DNA from 2 places in the Billgrantia diversa genome. Region 2 is predicted to be linked to the other one. Evidence: predicted binding sites of a transcription regulator. Region 2 holds the regulator's gene; the other holds the start of a gene.
The links. Region 2 encodes sigma-54, which starts transcription at its own class of promoters, with help from an activator protein. Its sites were predicted from a motif close to TGGCACNNNNNTTGCTNT; they were not measured.
Positions count from the first base shown of each region.

Region 1: HNO52_RS05930 (ANTAR domain-containing response regulator) is a predicted target of sigma-54. The motif match lies at 2,570-2,587, and genes of this name have one in related genera.

Region 1 covers NZ_CP053382.1:1,255,999-1,261,361, reverse strand. The annotation lists gene HNO52_RS05935 (nitrate reductase) at 1-2,191, opposite strand, end outside; gene HNO52_RS05930 (ANTAR domain-containing response regulator) at 2,628-3,251, shown strand; gene HNO52_RS05925 (CmpA/NrtA family ABC transporter substrate-binding protein) at 3,248-4,393, shown strand; gene HNO52_RS05920 (NAD(P)/FAD-dependent oxidoreductase) at 4,568-5,363, shown strand, end outside.
Region 2 covers NZ_CP053382.1:2,900,318-2,905,680, reverse strand. The annotation lists gene pmbA (metalloprotease PmbA) at 1-531, shown strand, start outside; gene HNO52_RS13430 (HPr family phosphocarrier protein) at 591-860, opposite strand; gene rapZ (RNase adapter RapZ) at 863-1,783, opposite strand; gene ptsN (PTS IIA-like nitrogen regulatory protein PtsN) at 1,827-2,297, opposite strand; gene hpf (ribosome hibernation-promoting factor, HPF/YfiA family) at 2,304-2,612, opposite strand; gene HNO52_RS13410 (RNA polymerase factor sigma-54) at 2,721-4,142, opposite strand; gene lptB (LPS export ABC transporter ATP-binding protein) at 4,300-5,025, opposite strand; gene lptA (lipopolysaccharide transport periplasmic protein LptA) at 5,032-5,363, opposite strand, start outside.

The sequences.
Region 1 (5,363 bases), 1.6 Mb from region 2:
ACCAGGCCGTTTCCGCCACGCCCAGGTCGTCGGCTACCAGTAGCGTGGCCTCCCAGCCCAGTGGCAGCGGCTCCAACGCAACAGCGCCATGCTTGGACTCCGGCTGGCCGGAAATCGGGTCGAGGTGTGCCTCGAGCAGCTCGCCCATGAGTGCCGCCCCGCTGAAGTGGCGGCTCCAATGCATCGGCACGAACACCTCACCGCGGCGCTGCCCGCGCGACACCCGCACGCGGCCGATGTAGCTGCCGCCCGCGCCGTGCAGTTGGGCCAGCGTATGCTCTTCCACCCCCAGCTCGCAGGCGTCTTCAGGGGCGATCTCGATGAACGGTTCGGCACGGTGGTTCATCAAGCGCGGCGCACGCCCGGTACGGGACATGGTGTGCCACTGGTCGCGAATACGCCCGGTGTTGAGCCGCAGCGGGCGCGTGGCGTCCAGCGCCTGTGCCGGCGGCCGCGGGCTCACCGGCAGCATCCGCGCGCGGCCATCTGGCGTGGCGAAGCGGCCATCGGTGAACAGCCGGGCGGTGCCGTGAGGGGCGCCGGCATTGACCGGCCACTGGATCGGCGTCAGGGCGTCGTAGGCGGCCCGGTCGAGCCCGACCAGGCCGGAGATATCGAACAGCCGGCGGCTCTCACCCGGGCGCTCACCGTTCTCGAAGCCCGAGAGCCGGGCGTGCTCGTCGAAGATCTCGCTTGGGTGGCTGTAGTCGAAGGCTTCGCCGAAGCCCAGCCGCTTGGCCACCTCGCAGACGATCCACCAGTCGTGGCGCGCCTCCCCCGGTGGCGGCAGGATGCCGCGCTGGCGCGAGATGCGCCGCTCGGAGTTGGTCACGGTGCCGTCCTTCTCCGACCAGCTCGACGCCGGCAGCACGATGTCGGCATAGGCCAGCAGGTCGGCGTCGGCCATGCACTCGGAGACGATCACCTGCGGGCACTTCTCGAGTGCCGCGCGCACCCGGTCGGCACGCGGCAGGCTCACGGCGGGATTGGTGGCCATGATCCACAGTGCCTGCACCTCGCCGCGCTCGATCGCCTCGAACAGCGCCACCGCCTTGTGGCCGGGGCCATCGGGCAGGCACGGCACCCGCCGCTCGGTGGCCCAGAAACGCGTGACGCGATCCCGCGCACCGGGGGTGTCGTAGTCCATGTGGGCGGCGAGCTGGTTGGCCAGCCCGCCCACCTCGCGCCCGCCCATGGCGTTGGGCTGGCCGGTGATCGAGAACGGCCCCGCCCCGGGCAGGCCGATCTTGCCGCCCGCCAGGTGGCAATTGATGATGGCGTTGCCCTTGTCGGTGCCGCTGGACGACTGGTTGATACCCTGGGAGAACAGCGTGACCACGTGCAGGTGGCTGGCGAACCAGTAGAAGAAAGTTTCCAGGCGCTCGGCATCGACGTCACAGTCGGCGGCGATAGCCTCGACGCCGGCATCCTGCTCGCGCGCCGCGGCCAGTGCCTCGTCGAAGCCCTGAACATGGGCTTCCAGGTAGACCCAGTCGAGCTTGTTGCGCTTGGCCATCCACGCCAGCAGCCCGGTGAACAGGCGCGCATCGCTACCCGGCTTGAGCCCCAGGTAGAGATCGGCGATCTCGCAGGTGTCGGTGACCCGTGGGTCGATCACCACCACCCGCAGCAGCGGGTTGCGCTGCTTGGCCACCTTCAGGCGCTGGTAGAGCACCGGGTGGTTCCAGGCCAGGTTGGAGCCCACCAACACCACCAGCTCTGCCTCTTCGAGATCCTCGTAGCTGCACGGCACGGCATCGGCGCCGAAGGCGCGCTTGTGGGCGGCCACCGCCGAGGCCATGCACAGCCGTGAGTTGGTATCCAGGTGCGGCGTACCGAGAAAGCCCTTGAACAGCTTGTTGGCGACGTAGTAATCCTCGGTCAGCAGCTGCCCGGAGAGGTAGGCGGCCACCGCCTGGGAGCCGTGGGTGGCCTGCACCGCCGTGAGCCGCTCGGCTATCGTTGTCAGCGCCGTCTCCCAGTCCACCTCGACGCCGTCGACCCGCGGCCGGGTCAGGCGGCCGTGGTTGCCCAGCGTCTCGTGCAGGGCCGAGCCCTTCACACACAGCCGGCCGAAGTTGGCCGGGTGCTCCGGGTCGCCCTGCACGTCGACGATCTCGCCGTCCTCGACGCAGGCCAGCACGCCACAGCCGACGCCACAGTAGGGGCAAGTGGTTCGGGCCTCGCGCATGTCCATCTCCTGTCTCGTCGTTCGCGTAACGACGACGCCCGCCAACGGCCGTCCCCAAGGGGTGGCGGTTGGCGGGCGTCGTTGCCGCTTGGGGCGCTGAACGTTGCGCTCCCATTGAATTCACCTGATTTCTTTCTACCAAGCAATCAAGCAGGATGTGTGCCATGTGGCGTATAACTCGACCGTTTCAGGCAGATGTCTCTTCCGCTGCCGCATACTCGTCGGCTTGCCCATGCGTCAGCGCACCATGAACCGGCAGGGCCGACGCCCGCAATGCACCAGTCTGGTGCCAGAATGCCAACCGGAACGCTGCGACGCAGCAACCGCCCCATAAGCCACCCTTCGCCAGGCTGCGCCAGGAGCGCGGGAACTCACATTTGGAATGGTTCTTGCTTGACAAGGGACGGAGCCTTAGCCAGACACGAGCGACGCCACTATGCCATCACCCCTGAACATCCTGCTGGTCGACGACGAGGTGGTACGCGCCGCCATGGTCGAGGAGGCATTGATGGCCGAAGGGCACCGGGTCATCTGCCGGCTCGCGAGCCCGGCCAGCCTCAACCAGATGGTCGAACGCCACCAGCCCGACGTGGTGATCATCGACATGGAGAGCCCCGACCGCGACACGCTGGAAAGCATGGCGCTGCTCAACCGCGAGAACCCGCGCCCGGTGGTGTTCTTCGCCGACCAGCACGACTCCGACATGCTGCAGGCCGCGCTCAAGTCCGGCGTCAGCGCCTATGTGGTCGACGGCCTGGTGCCCGAGCGGGTCGAATCCATCGTCGAGGTGGCCATCGCCCGCTTCGACGCCTTCCAGAGCATGCGCCAGGAACTGGACAAGGCACGCAACCAGCTGACCGAACGCAAGCGCATCGAACGCGCCAAGGGCCTGCTGATGAAGCACCAGAACTGCGACGAGGAGCAGGCCTACCGCATGCTGCGCAAGCTGGCAATGGACCGCGGCCAGCGCATCGCCGAGGTCGCCGACAGCGTCATCGACATTCTCGCCCGCCTGAACCCGACCGTGCCCGCCTCCGAACCACGGGGATCCCGCTCATGAGCCACCCGCAACACCACGCCAACTCGCCGGAACTCGAGCGCATCTCCCTCGGTTTCGTTCCACTGCTCGACGCCGCCCTGCTGATCGTCGCCCGCGAACGGGGCTGCTTCACCGCCCAGGGGCTGGATGTCAGCCTGTCGCGGGAGAACGCCTGGACCACCCTGCGCGACAAGGTCGCCGCCGGCCTGCTCGACGGCGCCCAGATGCTCGCCCCCATGCCGCTGGCCATGAGCCTGGGGCTGGGGCGCGCCCCCTGCGAAACGCTGGCCCCGCTGTTGCTCAGCCGCAACGGCAATACCGTGACGCTGTCCGACGCCCTGTGCCAGGCCAGCGGCGCCACGCTCGGCAGCGACCCGGCCGACAGCGCCCTGGCGCTGGGCAACTGGCTACGCGGCAAGGGCAGCGGCAAGCGCCCGCGCCTGGCCATGGTCTACCCCTACTCCTGCCAGCACTATCAGCTGCGCGAATGGCTCACCCTGGGCGACATCGCCCCCGACCGCGACGTGGAGTTGGTCGCCCTGCCGCCGCCGCGCATGGTCGAAGCCCTGCGCGACGGGCAGATCGACGGTTTCTGTGCCGGCGAGCCCTGGGGCACCCTGGCCCGCCATTGCGAGGTGGGCCGGCTGGTGACCACCGGCGCCCAGCTATGGCCCAACCACCCGGAAAAGGTACTCGGCGTGACGCGCTCCTGGGCGCAGCGCTACCCGGCCACGCTGGCCGCCCTGCTACGCGCACTACGCGATGCCGGCGAGTGGCTTTACGCCTCACCCGAACACCGCCACCAGGCGCTCGAATGGCTGGCCCTGCCGCCCTATCTCGACCGCTCGGTGCGCCACCTACAGACCCTCGCCCACGACGAAGCGCCCACCAGCAGCTCTGCGGCCCGGACGTGCTGCGCCCCACGCCGCAGGCCGCGCTGCACTTCGCCGCGCCCATCGTCAGGCAACTGGAAGAAGCGGGTGGACGCTTCGACCCGGCGCTGCTGGCGGCTTGCTACAGCCCTGTGCATTTCGATGCCGCGACGCACCACTGATGTGCACGGCCGGCGGGAGCCGGGCTCCAGCCGGTCGCATTTACGAAGCCCAACCTCATGTTCTTTAAATGAAATTAGCGGCGTTCTGGCATTCTGGCCGGGTTCTTGAACTGTACTGAGTGAGGCGATCAATGGCGGTCGCCGACACATATTCGACAACGACGTCTCTGCGCTTCCCGATTCGATTCCAGATCGATAGGGGCCGCGCCGAGGCGTCGTTGCGTTTTGACCCGGTCACTTGGTTTTCATCCAGTCACTCAAGCATCGAGAGGAGCTGTCAGCCATGCGTCAGCCACATCCCGCAACGGCACCCAGCGAACACCTGGTCATCGTCGGCAACGGCATGGCCGGCCATCGCCTGGTCGAAGCGCTCCTCGCCCGGCCGGAGCGGCCCGCCCGCATCACCGTGATCGGTGCCGAAACGACGCCGGCCTACAACCGCATCCTGCTCTCGCCGCTACTCGCCGGCGAGATGGAGCGCGACGCCCTGACCCTGCGCGATGCCGAGTGGTACGCCGAACAGGGCATCGAGCTGGTGCTGGGCGAGCGCGTGGAGACGATCGAGCGCAGCGCACGGCGCCTGACCACCGATGCCGGCCGCGAACTCGACTACGACCACCTGGTGCTGGCCACCGGCTCCCATCCGGCCCGCCCGCCGGTGCCGGGGCTGGAGCTGCCGGGCGTTCACGTCTTTCGCGACCTGAACGACGCCGACGCCTTGGCGAATGCGGCCGAAACCGGCCGCAATGCCGTGGTGATCGGCGGCGGCCTGCTCGGCCTGGAAGCGGCGGAGGGCCTGCGTAAGCGCGGCATGCGGGTAAGCCTGCTGCAGCGCGACGACCGCCTGATGAACCGACAGCTCGACCTCACCGCCGCACGCCTGCTCGAGAAAGAGCTGCGTGGCCGCGGCCTCGACATCCACACCGATGCCCAGCTCGAACGGCTGGAAGCCGGCGCCTACGGCCAGGTGTGCGCCGCACTTCTGGGCGACGGCACCCGGCTCGCCGCCGACTGCGTCGTCGTGGCCATCGGCATCGTGCCCCACACGGCGCTTGCCCGCAGCGCCGGGCTCGAGGTCA
Region 2 (5,363 bases):
TTCCTCTGCGATCGACTGGGTGAGCCGCTGTTTCCTGGCTGGTTCACTCTCGGCGAGCGCCCCATGGAGCGAGGAGCCATGGCCAGTTCGCCATTCGATAACGATGGCGTGCAGACCCGCGACAACGTCTACATCGAGGGGGGGCGGCTGGCGAGTTATATGCTGTCGGCCTACAGCGCGCGGCGCCTTGGCATGCAGACCACCGCTAACGCCGGCGGTGCACGCAATCTGCGCATCACGGCACCGCTCGACTCACGCGAGGAACTGCTCGCGCGCATGGGGCGCGGCTTACTGGTCACCGAGCTGATGGGACAGGGTGTCAATGGCGTGACCGGCGACTACTCACGCGGTGCGGCCGGCTTCTGGGTCGAGAACGGCGAGATTCAGTACCCGGTGGAGGAGTTCACCATTGCCGGCAATCTGGAGGCGATGTTCAAGGGGCTGTTGGCCGTGGGCAGCGATATCGATACCCGCGGCAGCATTCACACCGGCAGCTGGCTTGTCGACGAGATGACCGTAGCCGGCTCATGAGCTGAATGGACGCTTTACGCCTTTCCATCAAGTTGTCGGGGACGAGCGCAGCCATTCCCCTAGGTATCCTCTTCGAAGCGGGCCTCGAATAGTGCCTCGATGGCCTCCAGCACCGCCTCGGCATCCTCCCCTTCGGCGCTGACATCGAGTTCGGTGCCGCAGGGGGCGCCCAGCATCAGTAGCGCCATGATGTTGCTGGCATCGGCCTGCTGCTGCCCTCGGCTGACGAACACGCGCGCGTGAAAAGGCTGGCAGCACTGCACCAGCTTGGTGGCAGCTCGGGCGTGAAGGCCGCGTTTGTTGGTCAGGGTCAGCTTGCGGCAGGGCACGCTCAGGTTTCCTTGCGTTCGGGCGTCTCTTCGGTCACGTCACGGGCGGAGGTGACCGGTGTGTGGATGCCTAGCTCTCGATGGCGCAGGCGCACGTCGGGCTGTTGCCGGGCCAGATGTTTGGCGAGGCGCTCGGCCAGGTACACCGAGCGGTGCTGGCCACCGGTGCAACCGATGGCAACGGTCAGATAGCTGCGGTGTGTATCGCGGTAGGCGGGAAGCCAGCGTTCTACCCAGGCGACGATATCGTCGAGCATCTGCTGTACCAATGGGTACTGTTCAAGGAATGCCACAATGCTAGGTTCTCGGCCGGTAGCCGAGCGCAGGCGTGGGTCCCAGTAGGGGTTGGGCAGACAGCGTGCGTCGAAGACGATATCGGCGTCGAGGGGTACGCCACCCTTGAAGCCGAACGACTCCACGGTCAGGGTAAGTTGGTCCGCGCGATGACTGGCCACCTGTTCGGTGATTCGCCCGCGCAGGTCATGTACCGACAGCCGTGAGGTGTCGATGATCAGGTCCGCCAGGTTGCGAATGTCACTCAGCGTCACGTCTTCCGACTCGATGGCTTCGCCCAGGGTCATGTCCCGGCCACGGGTCAGGGGATGGCGACGCCGGGTAGCGGAGTAGCGTTCGAGCAAGATGCGTGCATCGGTGGTCAGGTAGATGACCTGACAGTCGACCTGCTTGATACGCAGCTCTTCCAACAGGCGTGGGAAGCGCTCCAGGGCATGGGGCAGGTTGCGCGCGTCGATACTGACGGCGATCGAGGTCTGGATGGTGGGCGAGTTGCGTAGCTCATCAACCAAGGACCCGAGCAGCATCGCCGGCAGGTTGTCGATGGCGTAGTAGCCGATATCCTCGAGCGCTTGCAGCGCGATCGATTTTCCAGAGCCGGAGCGGCCGCTGATGATCACAAGCTGCATGAGAGTTCTCCTGATCAGGGCTGGCCGAACGGCGAGGTGAGTGTCAGGCCGAGGACTGTCGTCGAATCGCTTCGATGAGACGCTCATGGAGCTCGCGCTGGCTTGCGCATTTGCGCAGTCGCGCCCGCGTCTCGGCGTCGTTCATGACGCTAGCCACCTGGCTCAGCAGCGACAGATGCGTATCGTCGGCTTCTTCCGGTACCAAAAGCACGAACACCAGATCGACCGGCTCGCCGTCGATGGCGTCGAAGTCGATGGGTTCGGCAAGTTTGAGAAAGGTCGCTACGGGGTTATGACAGTGCGGGCTACGGGCATGGGGAATGGCCACACCATTGCCGATGCCGGTACTGCCCAACCTCTCACGACCGACGAGTCTGCCGAAGACCTCCTGACTGTCGAGGCTCGGAGTATTCTGCGCAATGAAGGTGCTGAAGAACTCCAGCACCCTCTTCTTGCTGCCCCCGGGAACGTCGAACAGAGCGCGTTCCGGAGGCAGGATGGTTTCCAGTGTCATGGCAACTCAGCGAATGCCGGCGCCCTGGGCGCGAGCCTGGGCCTTTTCCTTGTGTTTAACCAGTTGACGATCGAGCTTGTCGGTCAGCGCATCAATTGCGGCGTACATGTCCTGATCGGAAGCTTCGGCATGCAGATCGGCGCCGGCGGCATGCAGCGTGCAGGCGGCCTGCTGACGCTCCTTCTCGATCGAGAGCGTGACTTGCACATTGGTAATGTTGTCATAGTGTCGCTGGACGCGGCTCAGCTTCTCGCTCACATAGTCACGCAGTGAATCGGTCAGCTCAACATGATGGCCGGTGATGTTGACTTGCATGACAAGCTCCTTCGTCCTTCGGGTGGTAGCTCGATTGTAACCCTTTTTACTGCCCTGCATACCCCCTCGAGCGGCGGGATTGTCGGGGATCAAGGTTGATTCGAGGCATCAGCGAAAACGCTTGCGCTCGCTCGAGGAAGGAATTCCCAGAGCTTCACGGTACTTGGCAACCGTGCGGCGGGCGACTTGAATGCCATCCGCGGCCAGCAGGTCGACCAAGCGGCTGTCGGAGAGCGGCTTGCGCGGCGTCTCTTCGGCGATCAGCTTGCGGATACGGGCGCGGATCGCCGTGCTCGAGTGGACGTCGCCGTCACCGTTGCCGCCGACATGACTGGAGAAGAAGTACTTCAGTTCGAAAACGCCGCGGGGCGTATGGATGAACTTCTGTGTCGTCACCCGCGAAATGGTCGATTCGTGCATCTCCACCGCCTGGGCAATGTCGGCCAGCACCAGTGGTTTCATTCCCTCCTCGCCGTGTTCGAGAAAGTCGATCTGGCGGGCCATGATCTCGCGCCCAACCCGCAGCAGGGTGTCGTTGCGGCTGGCGAGGCTTTTCATCAGCCAGCGGGCTTCCTGCAGGTGATCCTTGAGAAATTGGTTGTCCTGACTCTTGTCGGCACGGCGCACCAGCGCCACGTAGTCGGGCTGGAGGCGTAGCCGGGGCAGGGCCTCGGCATTGAGTTCCACGCGCCAGCCGGATTCATCGTGGTAAGCGACCAGGTCCGGCGTGACGTAGCTGCTGCCGACATCGGCATAGGCGCTGCCGGGACGCGGATCGAGCGAGCGAACCAGGGCAATGACCTCGTCCAGCGATTTGTCGTCCAGACCCAGACGACGCTTGAGCAGGCGACGATCATCAGCGGCCAGTGCCTCGAGAAACTGGCGCACCAGCCGACGAGTCTGGGGCAGCAGCGGTGTATCGTCAGGCAGCGCAGCCAGCTGTAGCATCAGGCACTCGCGCAGGTCGCGAGCGAACACGCCGGTCGGCTCGAACTGCTGCAGACGCAGCAAGACCTGCTCGACTTCCCGTGTGGGCAAGCCTTCTAGTCCTTGCCGGCGCAGGCCGTCGCGAATCTCTTCGAGGGGCTGGGCCAGGTAACCCGTGCCGTCGACGGCATCGATCAGGCTTTCGGCAATCTGACGCTGACGGTCGCTCAAGTCGGTCATCGCCAGTTGCCAGATCAGATGGCCGGTCAGCGTCTGCGCCGAGGCCTGGCGCTCGAAATCCGGGCCTTCGCCGGTGGCGCTGCCTGAGCTCGTACCATGGTCGGGATAGGTATCCGTCCAGTCGCTGTCGGTGGAAAGCTCACTGGGTATCTCGTCGGCCCAATCATCGCTCTGGATTTCGCTGGCGGCCTGCTCGCCGAAGCCGTCGTCGAGCTCCAGCATAGGGTTGGATTCCAGCGCCTGCTGGATCTCCTGGCGAAGATCGAGGGTCGAGAGCTGCAGCAGGGCAATGGCCTGCTGCAGTTGGGGAGTCATGGTCAGCTGGGTGCCGACGCGCAATTGCAAGGATGCTTTCATGGCCATGAGGGTAAGGGCTCATTTGCCGGAAAGACTCTACCCTAGACTGGCGGACGCTGACTTGCAAGAGGGGTGGGTGCAATAAGCATGCCATTGGCAATATGCATGCCTAATACAAATAATTAATTAGAGATCATGCGCTTGCATGATGAGAAAAAGTGCGTTATAGGCGGAAGTCTTCCCCGAGGTAAACTTCCCGGACCCGCCTGTTGGCCAGGATCGCCTCGGCGTCCCCTTCGGCAATGATCTGGCCGTCGCCGACGATGTAAGCCGAATCACAGATATCGAGGGTCTCGCGGACGTTGTGGTCGGTGATCAGCACACCGATGTCGCGCGACTTGAGCTGGCGGATGATCCCCTTGATTTCGCCCACCGAGATCGGATCAACCCCGGCGAAGGGTTCGTCGAGCAGAATGAAAGCCGGCTCGGTGGCCAGCGCCCGGGCGATTTCGACGCGCCGCCGCTCGCCGCCGGACAGGCTCATGCCAAGGTTGTCGCGAATGTGGGTGACATGGAATTCCTCCAGTAACTGCTCGAGCCTCGCCTGCCGCGCGTGGTGATCGAGATCCTTGCGCGTTTCGAGGATGGCCATGATGTTATCGGCCACCGAGAGTTTGCGGAAGATCGATGCCTCCTGGGGCAGGTAGCCGATACCTGCCCGTGCGCGCTCGTGCATTGCGCTGCGCGAGAGATCCTGGTCGTCGATATGGACTTCACCGGCATCCGCCTTCACCAGGCCGACGATCATGTAGAACGAAGTGGTCTTGCCGGCTCCATTAGGCCCGAGCAGGCCGACCACGCGGCCTTGTTCGATGGAGAGGCTGATGTCGTGCACCACGCGGCGGCGCTTGTAGCTCTTGGCCAAATGCCGGGCGTATAAGGTCTTCATCGGCACTCAACGCTCCGGCTGCAGGGTCATGCGAATGCGCTGGCTGCCTTCGACGCCCTCGCCCTGGGCGCGCGCCTGGACCACGCGACGATCGAGGAAATACTCGAGATAGCCCCCGTCGAAGGTGTCGCCACCCTGGTGCAGCTCGGCGCGGTCGATCAGTTCCACTCTGCGCTCGGCCACATGATAGATGATGGTACGCCCCCAGCCGCGAACCACGGGCTGGTCGGGGTCGGGCTGCTGTTCGATGTAGGCGCGTTCGCCGTGGGCCGTGGCACGCGAAAGCTCGCCGGCCGCATTGCGCTGAAACTCGACTCGGTCGCCGGTGAGTCGCATGC